DNA from 2 places in the Lysinibacillus sp. GJ-1 genome. Region 2 is predicted to be linked to the other one. Evidence: a T-box and tRNA genes for the amino acid it is inferred to sense, from the RefSeq annotation. Region 2 holds a T-box; the other holds one or more tRNA genes.
What was found. A T-box is a leader RNA that pairs with one kind of tRNA and senses whether it is charged. The one in region 2 lies ahead of ileS (isoleucine--tRNA ligase), so its partner is inferred to be a tRNA-Ile.

Region 1 (8,042 bases), 2.0 Mb from region 2:
ACTTATATCAAAGGCTTTTACTGAATGCGTTAGTGCACCCAGTGAAATCCACTGAATACCTGACTTTGCATAAGCATGTAAATTTTCTAATGTAATGCCACCAGAAGCTTCAGTGGCAATATGTGTTGGAACGTATTGAATCCAAGCTGCTATTTCTTCAGGCGTACAATTATCGAACATAATAATGTCTGCACCTGCGGCAATGGCTTCATCTAACTGGGCTTTTGTTTCAATCTCTACTTCGATTTTTACTGTATGCCCAATTTTTTTACGAGCGGTTTGTACGGCTTCTGTAATACTACCAGCAAAAGCAATATGATTATCCTTAAGCATAATCGCATCGTATAAGCCACTTCGATGATTATAGGCACCACCTATACGTACAGCATATTTATCAAGCATCCTTAAGCCAGGAATCGTTTTGCGTGTATCGCAAATTTTCGCAGAAGTTCCTGCTGTTTCCTGAACAGCTCTATTGGCTGCTGTGGCGATGGCGGACATGCGCTGAATAAGATTTAAAATCACTCGTTCTCCTATCAATAATTTCTGTAGAGGTCCTTTAATAACTGCAAGAATATCACCATATTTCACGGCATCACCGTCATTTTTATGCATTGTGATTTGCATGGAAGAATCGAGTAACCGAAAACCATGTTCGATAATAGGTGTTCCGCAAAAAATACCACTATCTTTTGCATAAAAGGAAAAGGAACCGGTTTGCTCGATTGAAAAGATAAGTTCGCTTGATAAATCCCCATCTCCTATATCTTCATTAAAAAATTGCTTGAGCATTTCCTCGAGTTTGATGATATTCATACATTGAATTCCTCACTTTCATTTGTCCTTGTTGAAAAATAATCCAGCGCTTTGCCCAGTCTGTTTCACTGTTAGGCGTATCGTTGCGAATATGAGCGCCACGAGTTTCTGTTCGTGTAAGAGCTGCATGCCCCATCAGCGAAGCAACAATATGCATCATGTAGAGTTCAAGGTGCTGTGCATTGAAATTCATCACATTCACTTGAAGTAAATCTTGTAATGAAGGCAATTGCTCTACAAAAAGTTGCATATCGATAGGGTTTCGCACGATGCCTAATGTATGCATCATTGTTTGTTGTAATTGTTCTTTCGGTAATAATGGGGGCATCGACTGTTGATAGTTTGCAGCAGCAAGCGTGAAATTCGTTTGGTTGCAACCAGTTTGTATGATATATTGAGCCATCTTTTGGCCGAATGTGATGCCTTCCAGTAATGAATTGCTTGCTAAACGATTTGCACCATGAACGCCCGTACAAGCAACTTCGCCGACAGCATATAGGTTTCCAATCGTAGTTCTTCCCATGTCATCAGCTATAACGCCGCCCATTAAGAAATGACTTCCTGGTGCTACAGGGATTTGGCCATTTTGTAAATCAATACCGTTGTCAATGCAAAGTTTTGTAATCGTAGGGAATTTCTCTTCAAAGTGCTGAATGTTTGTAATATCAATAAATGTTTCTTGCCCAGATGCGCGCTTTGTATATAATGTGTGGGCAGTAACATGACGTGGTGCTAAATCTAGCAGTGGATGTACACCTGTCATAATAGGTTCACGCTGTGCATTAACAAAAATACCTCCAGCGCCTCGAACAGCTTCAGAGACCAATCCTTTAGCCTCGCCATCACACCATAATAAACTTGGATGAAATTGCATAAATTCCATATCACTGATGGCAGCGCCTGCGCGATATGCTAATGCAATACCATCTCCCGTATTCGTTGCATAGTTAGAAGTGCTTGGATAAAGAGCACCTGCACCACCTGTAGCAAGAATGACATGATGGGCAAAGTAACGTTTTAATCCTTCTTCACCCTTTGTCATGACGCCAATACACTCGCCATTGCTGTTTAACATCAATTCAAAAGCCAATTCATTGCAATGAATAGAAATATTTGACGGTAGGTGTTTAAGTAAGTAATCAATCAATATTTGACCAGTCCTATCGCCCCCAGCATGTAAAATACGATGATGACTATGGGCTCCTTCTAAGCCAAGTGCCGGTTCACCGGTTTCTTGCCGATCGATGGGCAATCCCTCTAAGAGAAATTTCCTCATAATGGTAGAACCATCTTTTATAAGTGTTTCAACAAATTTTTTCTCGTGATGGTATTCACCGGCAGCTAATGTATCAGCAATATGCAAATTTGTATGATCTTCAGGACTAGTAACGGCAGCTATGCCTCCTTGTGCACGATAAGAGCTACTCATTTTAACAGAGGATTTCGTAACAATCTGTACTTGAAAATACTGTCCAAGTAGTCGTGCTGCTTGAAGTGATGCAATGCCACTACCAATAATGAGTATGTCTGTCTTTACATCCATAGGTCTACCTTCTTTACAGTTGTCTTGACACATATCTTTACATAAAATAAAAAGGAAAACAAGACTTGATGACTAGAAAGGGAGAATTAGATGATTTACATGGATTATGCAGCAACATCTCCAATGTCGAATAAAGCACTTGAAGCTTATTGTGAAGTGGCAAAACGTTATTATGGAAATAGTGCAAGTTTGCATGATTTAGGAGGACAAGCAAATTACTTTGTAGAACAGGCGAGAGCTATCGTAGCAAGAAAACTCGGCGTTAAAAGTGATGGGATTATTTTTACTGGAAGCGGAACAGAAGGGAATTTACTATCGATTTTATCACTGGCTTTAGCTTCAAAAAAAGGCAAGCATATAATTTCATCGCAAGCTGAGCATACGTCTGTCCATGCAGCATTGAATACACTTGAGAAAATGGGTTATTCCGTTACAAAATTACCTTTACAACTGGATGGGTGTATTCAAGTCAATCAGGTACGAGAGGCTATAAAAGAGGATACAGCATTAATAACAATTCAACATGTAAATTCTGAAATAGGCTCTATCCAACCAGTGGAAGAAATTGCTTTAATAGCAAACAGTCAAAATATATTTTTTCATGTAGATTGTGTACAGTCCTTTTGTAAGCTACCAACTACTTCTTTTTGTGCAAATGTAGATGCAATTACCATTTCTGCCCATAAAATAGGAGGACCAAAAGGATGTGGGGCAATATTTGTAAATCCTCAAATTCGAGTGCCGTCTTTAACACCCGGCGTAACACATGAACGTGGTTTACGTGGTGGAACATTAGATACACCTGCCATTGTGGCTTTTGCGTCAGCCATTGAAAACTATCATTTTGAGCGTCAACATTATGAATTGTTGCGTCAATATCTACAAAGCCATTTACCACCAACTTGTCGATTAATTAAGTGTGTGAGGCAACTACCTAATATATGTGGTTTGATGATGGACAAAGTGGAAGGGCAATACGTGTTACTCAAATTAAACGAAGCCGGTATTTGTATTTCAACTGGTAGTGCTTGTGATATACACAGTGAATCTGGCACAAAAGCAATTATATCAATGGGTTATACAATGGAGGAAGCACGACAGTTTTTTAGAATATCATTTGGACCAACAACAACATTTGAAGAAATTGATCAATTAACCTTTGCATTGTCTAACATTCTAAAATAAATTAGGTATTGAAAAAAGCCTTTAATTTTTCTGATAAATCACTTCCTGTAAAAATTAAAGGCTTCTTTGTTCTAATAAATTGCTTCTTGACGTAAGCATGGGCTTTAAGTGATAACTGCAAAAGCCATCTATAATTTTATTGTTGCAAAGGCGTAAAAGCTACCTCTTCCATAGCGATGCAAACGAGCACACCATTAAAGAAACAGTAGTAGCGTTCGTTAAAAATATACATCTCTTTGTCGACAATTTAACTATTTTATTGATTTGTGTAAATAAAATGTTTTCTTTTGGAAAAACAATTGCTATAATGGTTAGCAGAGCGATAAATTCTCTCACATAACAAAAATATCTTTAAAAAGTAATAATTTCTTTTTTTTATAAAAAAGTGTTGCATTCTCTAGATAAACGTTATACAATAATTCTTGTCTTGAAGGACAGGTAAACAACTTCAAAACGAAATACATAAGAGTTTCGAGATAAAAGCTATTCGCAAAAGCGGTTGAGAGAAGGAAGAAGCTTACTCTAGTACGCAACTGACCGAACGCATAAAGCTAATGCAGTAATACTTTGTATTGAAAGTCGAAATATAGTCTAGTGATGATGGCAAAGAGGTCACACCCGTTCCCATACCGAACACGGAAGTTAAGCTCTTTAGCGCCGATGGTAGTTGGGGCTTCCCCTGTGAGAGTAGGACGTCGCTAGGCATAATACCCAGGAGGATTAGCTCAGCTGGGAGAGCATCTGCCTTACAAGCAGAGGGTCGGCGGTTCGAGCCCGTCATCCTCCACCATATGCCGGTTTAGCTCAGCAGGTAGAGCAACTGACTTGTAATCAGTAGGTCGTGGGTTCGATTCCTATAGCCGGCACCATTTTTTGAGCCATTAGCTCAGTTGGTAGAGCATCTGACTTTTAATCAGAGGGTCGAAGGTTCGAGTCCTTCATGGCTCACCATTTTTAATTGCCAACAATAAAATGCGGGTGTGGCGGAATTGGCAGACGCACTAGACTTAGGATCTAGCGCCGCGAGGCGTGGGGGTTCGACTCCCTTCACCCGCACCATTTTATTTGAATTTATATAATTGCCAGGATAAATAATCTTATGCACATGCGGAAGTAGTTCAGTGGTAGAACACCACCTTGCCAAGGTGGGGGTCGCGAGTTCGAACCTCGTCTTCCGCTCCAAATGTGCCGGGGTGGCGGAACTGGCAGACGCACAGGACTTAAAATCCTGCGGTAGGTGACTACCGTGCCGGTTCGATTCCCCTCGGCACCATTTTTTATCAAGCGCCCGTAGCTCAATTGGATAGAGCGTCTGACTACGGATCAGAAGGTTGTGGGTTCGACTCCTGCCGGGCGCGCCAATAAATGAACGGGAAGTAGCTCAGCTTGGTAGAGCACTTGGTTTGGGACCAAGGGGTCGCAGGTTCGAATCCTGTCTTCCCGACCATTTCCAAAAATCTGTAATTTATGGTAGCTCAGCTGGGAGAGCGCCTGCCTTGCACGCAGGAGGTCAGCGGTTCGATCCCGCTAGGCTCCACCATAATTTATAACCAGTATAAAGATCCTGGCGGCGTAGCTCAGCTGGCTAGAGCGTACGGTTCATACCCGTAAGGTCGGGGGTTCGATCCCCTCTGCCGCCATCTTAAAGGACCTTTAGCTCAGTTGGTTAGAGCAGACGGCTCATAACCGTCCGGTCGCAGGTTCGAGTCCTGCAAGGTCCACCATTTATATAATAGTACGGAGGTATACCCAAGTCTGGCTGAAGGGATCGGTCTTGAAAACCGACAGGCGGGTAACACCGCGCGGGGGTTCGAATCCCTCTACCTCCTCCAGTTTTAATTTTAGTAAATGGTGTACAAAAAACTCGAAGTGAATAAACATATTATCGCGGGGTGGAGCAGTGGTAGCTCGTCGGGCTCATAACCCGAAGGTCGTTGGTTCAAATCCAGCCCCCGCAACCAAGTGGTCCCGTGGTGTAGCGGTTAACATGCCTGCCTGTCACGCAGGAGATCGCCGGTTCGATCCCGGTCGGGACCGCCATTTTAAAATAGGTTCAGTAAAAGTATATGGGTCAGTAGCTCAGTTGGTAGAGCATTAGATTGAAGCTCTAAGTGTCGGCGGTTCGATTCCGTCCTGACCCATCATATACGCGGGTGTAGTTTAATGGTAAAACCTCAGCCTTCCAAGCTGATGTCGTGGGTTCGATTCCCATCACCCGCTCCAATGGGCCTATAGCTCAGCTGGTTAGAGCGCACGCCTGATAAGCGTGAGGTCGATGGTTCGAGTCCATTTACCACCATTATTCCGAAGTAGCTCAGTTGGTAGTAGCACCTGACTGTTAATCAGGTTGTCGCAGGTTCGAGTCCTGCCTTCGGAGCCATTTTTTTATTTATGGGGAAGTACTCAAGAGGCTGAAGAGGCGCCCCTGCTAAGGGTGTAGGTCGGGTAACCGGCGCGAGGGTTCAAATCCCTCCTTCTCCGCCATTGGCCCTTTGGTCAAGTGGTTAAGACACCGCCCTTTCACGGCGGTAACACGGGTTCGAATCCCGTAGGGGTCATACTAAAACGCAGTAAATGTGATTACACATTTACTGCGTTTTTTTTGCTAGATTGAAAAATTGAGAGTGCATCGTTTCCCATTGTCTATTTATGAATACAATGATGATTCTCTTTAATAGCAATATTAGGTAATATAGGTATAAGCAATTATAAAGGGGGATCATACGAATGAGCGAAAATTTAAGATGGGTGTATAATCGGCAATATCTTTTGCAAGAGAACTTACAACAATGTAAAGATTTACTGCAAAATTTTACAGTAGAACAGGTTAATTGTGTGGAAAGATTCCATCATACATATGAAAATTTTGAAAAAACACCTATACATGATTTAGATGCTTTAGCAATGCATCTCGGGGTCAGTAAGATTTTTGTTAAAGATGAATCCTATCGCTTTGGTTTAAATGCGTTTAAGGTGTTAGGTGGTATTTATGCGATTGGCAAATATGTTGCGAAATTGCTAGATCAAAATATTGATGAATTGTCTTTTGAACAATTAAAACTACCTGAAGTGAAAGAAAAATTAGGCGACTGTACCTTTATTTCAACGACAGATGGCAATCATGGGCGCGGGGTTGCTTGGGCAGCAAGGGAACTTGGCTGTAAGGCGCGAATTTATATGCCTGCTGGTAGTGCGGAAGAGCGCTTGCAAAATATTAAAAATGAGGGCGCATATGCAGAAATCACTTCAATGAATTATGATGAAACGGTAAGGTATACCTCACAGCTTGCAGAGGATAATGGCTGGATAGTGATACAGGATACAATGTGGGAAGGGTACGAAGAGATTCCATTATGGATTATGCAAGGCTATACAACATTGGCAAAAGAGATTGTTGACCATCTGCAAGAAGCACCGACCCATGTATTTTTACAGGCAGGTGTAGGTTCATTTGCAGGAGCTATTGTCGCTTTTTTACAACAATATTATGGACAACAACTAACATTTGTTTTAATTGAACCTGATGCAGCTAATTGCTTCTATGAGAGTTTTAACCGAGGTACTGGACAGTTTGTTACTGTCGGTGGAGAAATGCAAACCATTATGGCTGGCTTAGCATGTGGGGAGCCTAATCCTATCGCTTGGGATATTTTAAAAACATATACAAAGGTAAGTATTAGTTGTAGTGAGAGAGTAGCTGCAACGGGTATGCGTGTCTTGGGAAATCCACTTGGAGCGGATAATCGTATTGTTGCAGGAGAATCAGGAGCAGCGCCATTTGGATGTTTTTATGAATTAATGACAAATAAGGATTACTATGATTTAAAGGTCGCTTTACAGCTCAATCCAAAGTCAAAGATATTGTTTGTTAGTACAGAGGGAGACACAGACGTAGAAAACTACAGAAATATAGTGTGGCATGGGAAGTATGCTAAATAGGAAAGGTGAGCATCTTGGATACTGAGATGCTTTTTTATATTAATTCTTGCAAATTATTTATCCATTTTATAAAATATTTTTACTTATATACGGAATATCTCAATATTTAGCTTTTAGTAGGAATTAAAATATATGTGTTTACAAGATGTAGGCTTAACTTTTAAATTAACGGAATTTTCATACATTTAATTAGTTAGGAGGTTTAATAGAAATTAGATACTTTTATCCTATCTTCTTGTTATTATCAATATTTCTCATAGGATGCGTTCTAAAGAAGCTAGCTTAGATTCTATAGCATTTTCTTCTAAAGAATGTGAACAAAACTGGGGTATTTGTACAGTTTATGATAAAGGAAGAGGTGATAAAAGTGAATAATCACATAAAATATCAATGGAGGATAACGAAATATAATCCTGACTTCAGAAATAATGAAGGGCATTACACGAAATTGGAATGGACAAGCCCAGCTCACATTGGGAAGACAATTAATGGTGAAACTTTTACATTAGAAAAATATTTAAAGGTCGAAACAGCCTATATTAATACAATCATGAAGTTT
Region 2 (8,042 bases):
ATAATTGGTGTCATGACTTTTACTAATGTCATTAATGTATCATACATGACTGTTTGCATTGCACGACGGTCTTTATTGTCATGCCCTTCAATATAAACAACATCTTTTGCGATGTCTAAGTAGAAAGAAGATAATTCTACAGCAACAAAGTTATTCACTGCATGGTAGACAGCCGCAAAATCATAGCGGTCGTAAGCACCACGCACCGTTTTTAAGACATCTTGTAAACGCATATAAATGTATTGATCCATTTCGCGTAAATCTGCATAGGCTACACGATCTTGTTGTGGATTGAAATCAGCTACATTACCGTGTAAGAAACGGAATGTATTACGGATTTTACGGTACACTTCAGACACTTGTTTTAACATATCCATAGAAATACGCACATCAGCCGTATAATCTACAGATGCTACCCATAGACGTAAAATATCAGCACCATATTGGTCCATTACCTTTTGAGGGATAATAACGTTTCCTAGTGACTTACTCATTTTGCGACCATCGCCATCAAGAACGAAACCATGCGTTAATAAGCCTTTATAAGGCGCATAGCCATTAATCGCCACAGATGTAATTAACGAAGAGTTAAACCATCCACGGTGTTGATCAGAACCTTCTAAGTAAAGATCCGCTGGATATTTCAGTCCACGTTCAACTAGCACACCTTGGTGAGATGAACCTGAGTCAAACCAAACGTCCATAATATCATTTTCTTTCGTAAACTCACCATTCGGGCTACCTGGATGTGTAAAGCCTTCTGGCAATAATTCTTTCGCAGTCATTTGGAACCAAATATTTGAACCATGCTCACGGAATAATGCAGAAATATGCGCAATTGTTTCTGGTGTAATGATTGGTTCACCATTTTCAGCATAGAAAATTGGAATTGGTACACCCCATGCACGTTGACGAGAAATAACCCAATCGCCACGATCACGAATCATATTATAAAGACGTGTTTCACCCCAAGCAGGTGTGAATGTCGTCGATTTAACCGCTGCTAATAATTCATCACGGAAGGCATCGATAGACGCAAACCATTGTGGTGTAGCACGATAAATAACTGGTTTTTTTGTACGCCAGTCATGTGGATACGAGTGCGTAAAGAAGCTTAATTTTTCTAATGCGCCAACTTCTTCTAATTTGGCAGTAACCATTTTATTTGCATCATTGTAGAAGACACCTTCAAAACCTGGTGCTTCGTCTGTATAACAACCGCTGTTATCCACTGGACTAAGAATAGGTAAACCATAAGCTTTCCCAATTTGATAGTCATCTTCACCATGTCCTGGAGCTGTATGAACACAACCTGTACCTGCTTCCGCAGAAACATGTTCTCCGACCATCACAAGCGATTCACGGTCGTAAAATGGATGTTGGGCTACAAGACGATCTAATGCTTCCCCTTTTACTTCTTGCACAACTTCGTACGTTTCCCATTCAAGCTCTTTTGCAACTGTTTCTAACAATTCTTTCGCGATAATGAATTTTTTATCTGCTACTGCCACAACTACATAGATAAACTCTGGATTTAACGAAATCCCTAAGTTTGCAGGTAGTGTCCAAGGTGTAGTCGTCCAAATAATAAATTTCGCATCGGCTGGCACAACGCCTTTTGCATCTTTAAGGGCAAAGCTGACATAAATAGAAGCTGATTTAACATCTTTATATTCAATTTCTGCTTCCGCTAATGCAGACTCAGATGAAGGCGACCAATATACTGGTTTTAAGCCTTTATAAATATAGCCTTTTTCCGCCATTTTACCGAATACTTCAATTTGACGCGCTTCAAATTCTGGTTTTAACGTAATATATGGGTTTTCCCAATCGCCACGAATGCCTAGACGGCGGAATTGTGCACGCTGATTGTCAATTTGCTCATAAGCATATTTTTCACAAAGCTCACGGAAATCTGCAATGGACATTTCTTTACGTTTAACACCTTTGTTTGTTAAAGCTTGTTCAATTGGTAAACCATGTGTATCCCAACCTGGAATATAGTTGACATGATAGCCAGTCATGGAGCGATGGCGTGTAATCATATCTTTTATCACTTTATTTAACGCATGGCCAATATGAATATCACCATTTGCATATGGAGGGACATCATGTAACACATACTCTGGGCGACCAGCTGTACGCTCCATTTGTAATTTATTGATGTCCATCTCATTCCATTTTTCTTGCATTTTTGGTTCATTTGCTGGTAAGTTCCCACGCATAGGAAAATCCGTTTTCGGCATTAATAAGGTTTCTTTATATTCAACCATTTGTAATTCCTCCTTTATTTTTTGCAAACAGAGAACAACTGCTTAGCATCCATGGCATACAGCTTCTTAAAAGCCTCAGCAAAGTGAATGCAACACGACTTGCGCTTAATATTTAAACAATGCTATTTCGAATGTCCTGCGAATGATGCCCCAAAGTCAAAACAGTAACAACAAAAAAGCCCCTCAATCCCTGTAAGGGACGAGAAGCTTGAACTCGCGGTACCACCCTAGTTGTAGTACATAATATACTACCGCTTGAAAGCACGTTAACGTTGTGCGCTCCGAAATAACTTACTAGCCGTTCAGTTATTTAGCTCAGAAGTGATTTTCTTTGTTATTTGCTTGTATGGGCTCCCACTATCCCCAAATCGCTTGTCAACGCCTAACAAATACTGTCTTCGTCTCTGCCTCTATGCATATAAGTGCTTATTTTATTTACTATTACAATAGTATATGGAAATCCACGAATTGCGTCAAGTCATATTCATCACATGATACCTTCACTTTTTTAAGTAAAAGCCTTATTTACATTTCTTCTGACTCTTGTGCTTCCTCAACAGAAGACTGAATTTCGGTTAAATCAATATCATACTGCAATAAATGATCCCAATCATCTGCATTCAGTAAATCTAACTGTGCTTCTACAAGCATTTTAAAACGATTGCGGAAAACCTTTGATTGTTTTTTCAGTTCATCTATCTCGATTGTTACTTTACGTGCTTTCGTTAATGCCTCATTGACGATGCGATCAGCATTTTTTTCTGCTTCCTTCACAATAAGCTTTGCTTCTTTTTGCGAATTTCTGCGTACTTCATCAGCCGCCTCTTGGGCAACAACTATAGATTTTTGTAATGTTTCCTCTAAAGAATTAAAATGTCTCGCTTGCTCTAAAGCCATTTCTAATTGCTTATCGACTTCTTTTTTCTCACGCAGTAGTTTTTCATAATCTTTAATGATTTGATCTAAAAATTCATTTACTTCATCTTCAGCATAACCTCTGAAAGATTTTGTAAACTCCTTATTATGTATATCAATAGGTGATAATGGCATACGATCCTTCTCTCCTTTACATGTACATTCGTAATTCTTATTATACAATTGTTCTAACAACTTAGCAGTAAAAATAAATGGAAATTACATGTTTTTTAGCCTTTTTGGGTCAATCGACCGATTTGTAAACGGATTTTATCTTTCTTTGTTCGGCCTTCAGTCATTATTATTTTCACTCGACCACTTCCACGTACTGACAAAATATCACCTTCTTGACATTCAAAAGCAACTGCATCTCGTTCAGTCCAGTTTACTCGCACTTTCTTTCCCGTAATAAGTGCTTGGGCTTTTTGACGAGAAATCTTTAATACGGTTGCGATAATGACATCTAAACGCATTGAAGAAACCGTATGTGACTCCTCCTGCCAGTCCTCTTCATTTTCGATCAGCACTTGAAACTCTTTCATCGATTCGACATGTACTTTTACTTTCCCAATCCCCGTTAAATGAAGGCGTACATAATCTGCCACCTCTTTTGCCACCACAAACTGTACTTGTTGTTCATTGACACGAATATCCCCGAATTTGGCACGATCAAGCCCTAAAGATAAAAGGGCACCGAGTACATCTGGATGACGCAATTGCACAAACCTTGCAGGATAGTGAATAGTAAAGACTTTCAGCTGGTAATCTTCCTTCTGGGGTTCAAAATACGTTGGGAAAATAAGCATGCGCTGACGTTCTGCCTCATGAAATAGACCATCACTTGTTGTATGGAGCACATTATTTTGCCCAATAACAGATGCTACAATAAAACGCTGCCTTGGGTCTAAAAAGTCAGTAAGTTTAGGGGCATAACGATCTTCTACCTCGCGCTGCCAGCTTACCACCTGCTCAATAAAGGGTTGCTCATCCTTCCTAAAATGTTGTATTAAATGCTCCATCTATCGTTCACCTCATCTACCTCATCCATTTGTTCATTCATTAGAAACTACTACTTTTTTAAGCCTAGTATTTCCCCTTTACACAAAAAATCCCCACCAACTGTGAGGATTTTGACTAAAACATAAAGAATATTTTTTGAATTACAATAAAAAGCCCGTTTTTAATAAAATTTAACATAAATATTGCTACAATCGGAGAAATATCAATCATACCAATAGTTGGAATAAATTTTCTAAAAATCCCTAAATACGGCTCACATACTTTTTCTAAAAAACGGCCAATTGCTGAACTTTGAGCAGCTGGTACCCAAGACATTAAAACATATGCAACTAGCATAAATGAATACACAGTAAATGCTAAATCCACATAATGCAAAATGATATATAAAGTCATATAAACTACAATCCTCGCTATTAATTATCGTCTAAAATAAAATTTGAAATTTCGCCAGACACTTCAACATTATCTGGTGTGCATAAGAAAATATCTTTGCCTATACGTTGAATATCTCCTCCAAGTGCATAGACTGTACCACTTAAAAAGTCAATGATTCTTATACCTTGTTCTCGATCGATACGTTGTAGATTCACAATCGTTGCACGTTTGTTCTTTAAGTTTTCTGCGATATCTTGTGCCTCTGCATAAACTCTCGGTTCTACTAATACAACTTTCGCACCCTTTGTATTCATTGCTGCTTGTAAACTGACAATATTATTATTGGCAGCTGTACTTTGCGGTACAATTTCATGAATCTGTGCTTTACGTTCCTTAATGACCTTTTTAGGTTTAGCTGCATGAATCGGTTGTTGCTGCACGGGTTGTTGCTGTTGAATAGGAGCTTGCGTGATTTCTTCTTCTAATTCTTCTTCAAGATAAAAGAAGTTTTTAATTTTATTTTTCATGCTCATCCTGTTCCCCTCTTTCATTTCCAACAAGAGCCGTTCCGACTCGAACGAATGTAGCTCCTTCCTCTACCGCTATTTCAAAGTCATTAGACATGCCCATTGATAACTCGGTACAAGGCGCGTGTGCGAATCCTCGTTCGGCTATTTGCTGTTGACATTGTTTTAATTGCTTAAAAACAGAGCGAATGATTGTTTCGTCCTCTGTATTTGGTGCCATTGTCATTAGACCTACAACTTGAATTTTCGTAAAGTTTTGTAAAGATTCAATAAATGTAACTGCGTCATCAATCGTTAAACCATGCTTCGATTGTTCACCTGACACATTAACTTGTACAAAACATTTTACAGGTTTTGTTGCTCTTTTTTCAATCTCTTCAGCTAAACTTAAACGATCTAATGAATGTAAGTAATCAATTTCATTAATAACTTGTTTTACTTTTCGAGTTTGTAATGATCCAATATAATGCCAGTGTACATTTGCTTGAATGGCTTCAATTTTTTGCTTTAAGCCCTCAGGACGATTTTCACCTAAATGTATAAGCCCTGCATCAATTGCTTCTTGTGTTCTTTCAACGGAAACCTCTTTCGTTACAGCAATAACTTGAACGTTAGTTGCTTCACGATTTGAGCGTTGTTGTGCTGCTTGTATTTGACTATTAATTTTGTCTAAATTTGTTAAGATTTTCGTCACTGTTTTTCCCAACTTTACAACTTAGTTTCCTTTATTGTAACAAGCAACTCTTGATTTATCAATGAATAGCCTGACCTATTAATACTGATACATCCACGTTGCTTAAACGACATGAGAGGCTACAGTCTTACTGTTCAAAAAATAGAAGCAAGCCACACAGATGCTATGATTCTACGATAATGCCTTTACTAGAATGACATCCTTTCCTACAACAAGAACATCCTTCATATGGACTTTTCTAATCGACTCTTCTCCTCTAAAAAAACCTAGATACTTTCTCGGCTCTGCAATCATAAACGCAGTTACATAGCCAGTTTCTTTCGATACCTCTGCATCTACGACAAAGCCTAAAAAACGTCCATTGCCTGCTTCTATTACTTCTTTTTGCTGTAACATTGAGAAACGCATTTGTATCCCTCCTACTAAATCAATACCACTCATTCCAGTGTCAATTTTAATTTAAGCTAAAACTTGCATTGTTAAATGCTAACTTGCTGCCACACAGAGCAACATGCTCACATTATTGTTCTTTATTAGCTTTAATAAAATCTATGACATGTACCATCGTTTTATTTTTATCAATGAAGATAAAATGCGCACCGAAAGTTTCGGGTGCGCATTGTCTACTCACTTATAATCTTTCTGCATTGTTTCAATGGCATTTTTTTCAAGACGTGAAATTTGCGCTTGGGAAATCCCTAATTCTTTAGCAATTTCAGTTTGTGTCTCACCATAATAAAAACGCTTTGCTACAATCATTTGCTGACGTACATCTAATTTTTGCAAACTTTCCTTCACCGACACGTAGGCAACCCATTGATCTTCCGATACATCATCATCACGTAATTGGTCCATCATATAAACAGCGTCTCCACCGTCTGCATAAATAGGCTCTTGTAATGATACTGGGTCTTGAATGGCATCTAAAGCGAATAATACATCTTCCTTTTTCATGTCAATCATTTCAGCAATTTCTTCAATCGTTGGTTCTCGCAAATTATCGGTTATCCATTGTTCTTTTGCCTGCATCGCCTTATACGCAATATCTCTAAGAGAACGAGAAACACGTAGTGCATGATGATCACGCAGATGGCGACGAATTTCACCAATGATCATTGGTACAGCATATGTTGAAAATCGCACATTATGCTTTAAATCGAAATGATCAATGGCTTTCATGAGGCCAATACAGCCTACCTGAAATAAATCATCTGCCTGTTCACCCCTATAGGCAAATCGTCCGACAATACTTAGCACTAACCTTAAATTGCACATTACAAGCTCTTCCCGAATCTCGGTTTCTCCTGCTTGTAATCGAATGAAGAGTTCCTTCATTTCTTCGTGCTTTAAAATTGGCAAAGTCGATGTATCTAAGCCGCAAAGATCTACTTTTGTTCGCATATTCGATTCCTCCGGATGTTATTCTCTGACTAAACCGTTACATCAGTTTGTCCGACAGAATCGAGAATATGCAGAAAAAGCGCGACCAATTTTAGGTAGGATAAATTTCCCTATCTAAGATATTGGCTGATTTAAATTTTCTCGTAAATCTTGAATAATTTTCTTTTCTAGCCTAGAAATATATGATTGCGAAATACCTAAATGATCGGCTACTTCTTTTTGTGTCATTTCAATTTTTCCGTTTAAACCGAAACGACATTCCATAATATATCTTTCACGTGCACCTAATAAATTAATGGCATGGAACATATGTTGTCGTTCAATTTTCTTTTCAACATTATCTAAAATAATATGTTCCTCTGTGCCTAAAATATCAGACAATAATAATTCATTTCCGTCAGCATCAGAATTTAGTGGCTCATCTAGTGAAACTTCACCCTTCATGCGACTCGTTTTACGTAAATGCATCAAAATTTCATTTTCAATACAACGTGATGCGTACGTTGCAAGTTTAATATTTTTATCTGTATTGAACGTTTCAATCGCCTTTATTAAGCCAATCGAACCAATACTAATTAAATCTTCAATCGGCGTACCCGTATTATCAAAACGTCTAGCAATATAAACAACAAGACGTAAATTACGTTCAATAAGTGTATCTCTAGCTCGTAAATCTCCGTTCATAAAGGATGCAATGACTGTGACTTCTTCTTCTCGACTTAGTGGCACTGGCAATGAATCATTTCCCCCTATATAGTACGTTTCACGACTCCGAAACTTACCCCATAATTTTTTCAAGCTAGCAAGTAGCCTAAGAAGCAATAGTTCTCCCCCTCT

Region 1: it encodes a tRNA-Ile, which carries the amino acid that the T-box ahead of ileS (isoleucine--tRNA ligase) is inferred to sense. The anticodon was not compared.

Annotation. Positions count from the first base shown of each region.
Region 1 is NZ_CP088912.1:3,663,632-3,671,673, reverse strand. Features, by position in the region: gene nadC (carboxylating nicotinate-nucleotide diphosphorylase) at 1-816, opposite strand, end outside; gene nadB (L-aspartate oxidase) at 773-2,359, opposite strand; gene LO754_RS18150 (cysteine desulfurase family protein) at 2,459-3,544, shown strand; rRNA gene rrf (5S ribosomal RNA) at 4,135-4,248, shown strand; tRNA gene LO754_RS18140 (tRNA-Val) at 4,259-4,334, shown strand; tRNA gene LO754_RS18135 (tRNA-Thr) at 4,338-4,413, shown strand; tRNA gene LO754_RS18130 (tRNA-Lys) at 4,420-4,495, shown strand; tRNA gene LO754_RS18125 (tRNA-Leu) at 4,519-4,603, shown strand; tRNA gene LO754_RS18120 (tRNA-Gly) at 4,652-4,726, shown strand; tRNA gene LO754_RS18115 (tRNA-Arg) at 4,829-4,905, shown strand; tRNA gene LO754_RS18110 (tRNA-Pro) at 4,915-4,991, shown strand; tRNA gene LO754_RS18105 (tRNA-Met) at 5,111-5,184, shown strand; tRNA gene LO754_RS18100 (tRNA-Ile) at 5,192-5,268, shown strand; tRNA gene LO754_RS18095 (tRNA-Ser) at 5,284-5,376, shown strand; tRNA gene LO754_RS18090 (tRNA-Met) at 5,431-5,505, shown strand; tRNA gene LO754_RS18085 (tRNA-Asp) at 5,509-5,584, shown strand; tRNA gene LO754_RS18080 (tRNA-Phe) at 5,613-5,685, shown strand; tRNA gene LO754_RS18075 (tRNA-Gly) at 5,694-5,767, shown strand; tRNA gene LO754_RS18070 (tRNA-Ile) at 5,770-5,843, shown strand; tRNA gene LO754_RS18065 (tRNA-Asn) at 5,848-5,924, shown strand; tRNA gene LO754_RS18060 (tRNA-Ser) at 5,938-6,028, shown strand; tRNA gene LO754_RS18055 (tRNA-Glu) at 6,031-6,102, shown strand; gene dpaL (diaminopropionate ammonia-lyase) at 6,272-7,483, shown strand; gene LO754_RS18045 (DUF7683 domain-containing protein) at 7,851-8,042, shown strand, end outside.
Region 2 is NZ_CP088912.1:931,137-939,178, reverse strand. Features, by position in the region: gene ileS (isoleucine--tRNA ligase) at 1-2,273, opposite strand, end outside; T-box leader at 2,466-2,687, opposite strand; gene LO754_RS04315 (DivIVA domain-containing protein) at 2,799-3,323, opposite strand; gene LO754_RS04310 (YlmH family RNA-binding protein) at 3,419-4,207, opposite strand; gene LO754_RS04305 (YggT family protein) at 4,323-4,601, opposite strand; gene LO754_RS04300 (cell division protein SepF) at 4,622-5,116, opposite strand; gene LO754_RS04295 (YggS family pyridoxal phosphate-dependent enzyme) at 5,100-5,804, opposite strand; gene LO754_RS04290 (YlmC/YmxH family sporulation protein) at 5,976-6,212, opposite strand; gene sigG (RNA polymerase sporulation sigma factor SigG) at 6,432-7,205, opposite strand; gene sigE (RNA polymerase sporulation sigma factor SigE) at 7,320-8,027, opposite strand; gene LO754_RS04275 (sigma-E processing peptidase SpoIIGA) at 8,041-8,042, opposite strand, start outside.